2 regions of the Neobacillus sp. NRS-1170 genome follow, and region 1 is predicted to be linked to the other one. Evidence: predicted binding sites of a transcription regulator. Region 1 holds the regulator's gene; the other holds the start of a gene.

The links. The regulator LexA, encoded in region 1, represses DNA repair genes until DNA is damaged. The targets are predictions, from matches to a motif close to CGAACATATGTTCG.
Region 2: ACIFOT_RS04765 (DNA polymerase thumb domain-containing protein) is a predicted target of LexA. The motif match lies at 1,500-1,513, and genes of this name have one in related genera.

The regions. Positions count from the first base shown of each region.
Region 1 covers NZ_JBITPF010000090.1:21,075-23,481, reverse strand. Annotated here, with positions in the region: gene ACIFOT_RS29890 (YneB family resolvase-like protein) at 1-516, opposite strand, end outside; gene yneA (cell division suppressor protein YneA) at 522-845, opposite strand; gene lexA (transcriptional repressor LexA) at 1,005-1,628, shown strand; gene ACIFOT_RS29875 (DUF4257 domain-containing protein) at 1,834-2,121, shown strand.
Region 2 covers NZ_JBITPF010000012.1:18,583-20,989, reverse strand. Annotated here, with positions in the region: gene ACIFOT_RS04770 (YolD-like family protein) at 1-150, opposite strand, end outside; gene ACIFOT_RS04765 (DNA polymerase thumb domain-containing protein) at 173-1,432, opposite strand; gene ACIFOT_RS04760 (YqzH family protein) at 1,595-1,786, shown strand; gene ACIFOT_RS04755 (SNF2 helicase associated domain-containing protein) at 2,204-2,407, opposite strand, start outside.

The DNA of each region.
Region 1 (2,407 bases):
TTCCTCAACTGGAACTTCGATTTTTTCTCGGCCTGAAGCTTCTCCAAGGTTTTTTAAATTTTTTTGGGGGTTATAGCCCTGTTCGACAGCCCGTCTCATTCCACGCTTAATTTTTACATTATGGAGCTTTCGTTGGTACTCTTCCACCATACTAACAATTTTCAATACCATTGAATCCGACTCTGAAAGCTGTAATTCACCATTATGAGAAATGCTATAAAGTTTAATTCCCTCTTTTAAGATACAGTGCAAGAGTGCAATTTTGGCGTTTCCCCTTCCAAGACGTGTTTCATCTTGAATTAGAAGGGCTTGTACTTTTTTATCCTTTATCCGTTCCAAAACATGAAGGATACCATCTCTTTCAAAGTCATATCCGCTTGCCTGTTCTTTAATAATTGAATCAATTTCAAAATGATGCTGTTTTGCAAGTTGAATTAGTTCTTCTTCCTGACGCTGTAAAGAGGTTTCCTGCGTTTCCTTATTTGTGCTAACCCGGCAGTATATGATTGCATTCATACCATTTATTCCTCAATGGCACTTGCAAATTGTGTTGTATCTAGAGCTTCATTGCTAACTGGGATCATGATTTTATCGCCAGGGAAAATTTGATCACCCACATTTATATTGTGCTTCTTCACCCAGCTGACAAACTCTTTATTGGATAGGGAATGCTGGCCGGCATATTGATTGGATAGCTCCCAGAGTGAATCCCCTTCAGAAACAGTTACTTTTATAAATTTATCTTTTTCATTGGCATTTGACTGAATAGATAAAATTAAGGCAAATGAACAGCTTATAAACATTAGAATAATAACAAATGAGTATTGGTTCCAAATCTTTTTCATGATAAACACCTCTTAATAGAATATACGTTCGCTTTTGATAGTTTCATTATAATTCGAACGTTTGTTTGTTGTCAACCACTTATTCGAACTTATGTTTGTATAAAATGAGCGAACATGATATAATTAAGACAACATTAACCAGGCGAGGTGCATTTTATCATGGTAAAAATATCAAAACGGCAGCAGGATATCCTGGATTTCATAAAAGGTGAGGTTAAGAGCAAGGGCTATCCTCCATCCGTACGCGAAATTGGCGAAGCGGTTGGACTTGCATCCAGCTCCACTGTACATGGCCATTTAGCTAGATTAGAAAGTAAAGGTCTTATTAGACGGGATCCAACAAAACCAAGAGCAATCGAAATTTTGGAAGTAGATGAACTTGCTCATATCCCAAGAAACAATGTTGTCAATGTTCCAGTGGTTGGTAAGGTAACAGCGGGATTACCTATTACTGCTATTGAAAACGTAGAAGAATATTTTCCACTTCCTGAAAGGCTTGCGCCTGCTGATGAACACGTATTTATGCTAGAAATCATGGGTGAAAGTATGATAGAGGCTGGAATTCTTGATGGGGACTATGTAATCGTAAAACAGCAGCAAACAGCGAATAATGGGGATATTGTTGTCGCGATGACAGAAGATGATGAAGCAACGTGTAAGAGATTTTTTAAAGAAAAAGATTTCATCCGTTTGCAGCCAGAAAATTCAACCATGGATCCTATCATTTTACGAAATGTTTCTATTCTTGGAAAAGTTATCGGAGTATATAGACATATTCATTAATAAAGAGTCGGCTTTCATTTGCCGGCTCTTGTTTTATCAATACTGATATTGGGAAAATTTTTGATAAATAATTTAAATGATTCTTGTATTTGGAAAATTCAGTATTTTTTCCCATGCTCAAGAGTTTCCAAGTTTAGTATAATGGTAATACACCAAGATTTACCTTAGGTCCAAAAAATTCAGGCTTAAGGAGAGTGAGAAAGAAGTGTTCATTGACATTATTTTCTCGTTAGTGATTGGTGGGACGGTTGGGATTATTGGACATGTTCGTAAGCATGGCAAAATTATTATGCCTCGGAAAACAAAAAAGTTCCTTTATCTCGGTTTTCTAGAAGAAATGCTTCTAGGTGCAGTTGCAGCCCTTCTTCTTGTTTTGTATACAGCTCCAAATTCCTATGTTGAGAATATTATTTTTTCGCTAGTTGCCGGGATTGCTGGTGATGCAGCACTCTCGGGTTTTAAATTGATCAAACAGAACAGTGATGAGAAATAAAATTTGGTACAAACCAGCATCTGGATTATGGATGCTGTTTTTTTGTTTAAGGAATGATCTTGTTTTTTTGTTTAAGGAATGATCTTGTTTTTTTGTTTCGACGGTTGATTGACCACAATGCGGGAAAAAATGCATCGAGGGTAAATGATTTAGTAGTTCATTGACCGACTTACATGAAAATGTGTCTCTTCGATAAATGAAAGAGCCTTTCATTGCCCAAAGTGAATGAAATAGAGCTTCCAGGGTAAATGAAATGGCTGTTCATTGACCAAAATCCAAGAATCTG
Region 2 (2,407 bases), on a different contig from region 1:
CAAGGTCTCATTCATGAGCTCAAGCTGCTGCTCATCCATTTCTCTTTTCTGTTCGTATTCATCTTCTTTTACCCAATCCCGGAGCAATTTCACATGCTCAGGAAGCATCATCGACGTCCATTTGATTCTGCCGCGGTCGCGAATCGTCATACGCCTCTACCTTCTTTCCCAATTACATTTTATGCCCGCCCACTAGTGTTGCCCTGTGCTTTGCAGTTCCAGCGGCTGTATAGGAAACAGCGCGCAGCAGCGAGCCCGAACCGAAGCGGCGGCGGACTGAATCCACTACATAGCCAAGCTCCCGCCTCTTATAGGCACCCAAGTCAAAAAGATCAAGCTGAATCTCGCAGTCGTCAACAATATTTCCGAGGGCAATCGCAATTTGCCTTACCGTCTTGCCTGTATAATTTTCATGAAACAATTCAAGGCAGACGCGGTAAAGCTCCATCGTCTCATTCGTTGGCTGCCGAATTGTTCGGGAACGATGAAAGCCGCCGCCAAATTCATCTTGGCTGTAACCGATGCTGAGACTAATGGTCCTCCCTGCTTTACGGCGCGTTCTAGTTCTCCGGGCCACTTCCTCACACATTTCTAAAATAACGGCCTTGATTTCCTTTTCCTCTTTATAATCCCTTAAAAGAATTTGGCTTTTTCCAAAGCTGATTTGCCCCTGGATGATTGGGGCTCCCGGCTCAGAAAGATCCACTCCCCAGGCATGATGATAAAGCTGGTTTCCCATAATGCCGAACTTCTTTTCCAGCTTTTCTAAATCATAGCGGGCCAGCTGGCCAACCGTAAAAATCCCCATTCCGTTTAATGTCTTTTCGACACGGCGGCCAATTCCCCACATTTCCCTAAGCGGGGATACGTTCCAAAGCTTTGTCTTTACATCTTCATACGTCCACTCAGCCACTCCTTTTTTCTTTGCGTCCAGATCTAGACAAAGCTTTGACATGAGCATGTTCGGGCCAATGCCGACGGCGCACGGCAGCTGAAATTCCCGTTCAATATCGTCCTTTATTTTTTCGGCAATCGTCCGGGCATTCCCCCATAAATGAACCGCTCCATCGACTTTAATAAAGCTTTCATCGACGCTGTACGTATGGATGGCTTCTTTTGGAACGTAGCGGTTAAAGACACGGGAAATTTCAGTTGAAACACGTAAGTACGTTGCCATCCTTGGCTCAACAATTTGAATTCTTGGGTCTTTTGGAATCTCGAATAGCCGTGAACCTGTTTTAATGCCAAATTCTTTTTTGAGGCGCGGGGAAGCAGCAAGCACGACACTTCCCTGCCGATCCAAGTTGCCAGCCACCGCTAAATAGCAATTCAATGGATCAAGACCTCTCATAACAGCCGAACAGCTTGCATAAAAGCTCTTCATGTCCACACATAGAATTTTATTTTGCGGCAGTGTGCTATAATCCACCATGGCTTTCCCCTCACAGTTTTTCAAAAATAGAACATTTGTTCTTTATTATTATATTTATTATGATAAGCGAATATACGTTCTCATTCAATGGAAATTTTTTGCCTGTTTTTTTAGATGGAGATTAAGCGGCAAAACAGTATAATAACGTTGAGGTGCTTTTTTATGGAGAAAAAATTAGTCGTTAAAATGATCAAGAATTGTTTTAAACAGTATTATGAGGCGGATTCGATGCCTGTTGATGAGAAAGATTTGGAGGTACTTGTGAATCGGATTCTTCAAACAAAAGACGAGGAACCGAGCGCGGATTTATATGAGGTAGTAAATGATATGGTATATGAATTTTTAACGGGATGATTCTATAGAAGAGCCCTATGGGACAAAACCAGCGGAAATCCCATGCAAACTGTCCCATAGAAAGAGCTCTATGGGACAAAACCAGCAGGAATTCCATGCAAATTGTCCCATAGAAGGGCTCTATGGGACAAAACCAGCGGAAATCCCATGCAAACTGTCCCATAGAAGAGCCCTATGGGACAAAACCAGCGGAAATCCCATGCAAACTGTCCCATAGAAAAGCTCTATGGGACAAAGCCAGCAGGAATCCCATGCAAACTGTCCCATAGAAAAGCTCTATGGGACAAAACCAGCAGGACCCCATGCAAACTGTCCCATAGAAAAGCTCTATGGGACAAAACCAGCAGGAATTCCATGCAAATTGTCCCATAGAATAGCTCGATCGAGAAAACAAGCAAGAATTCTCCATAAATTATGTTAAGATAATATTTCTTGTATATCCTCTTCGGTTAAAACGGATTTGCCCTGCTCCTCGGAGTCAATGATTTCTTCAATCAGCTGTCTTTTTTTGTCCTGCAGTTCGCTGATTTTCTCTTCGATGGTGCCTCGGGAAACAAGCTTGATGACCTGGACAACATTTTTCTGGCCGATGCGATGGGCCCGGTCTGCGGCCTGCTCCTC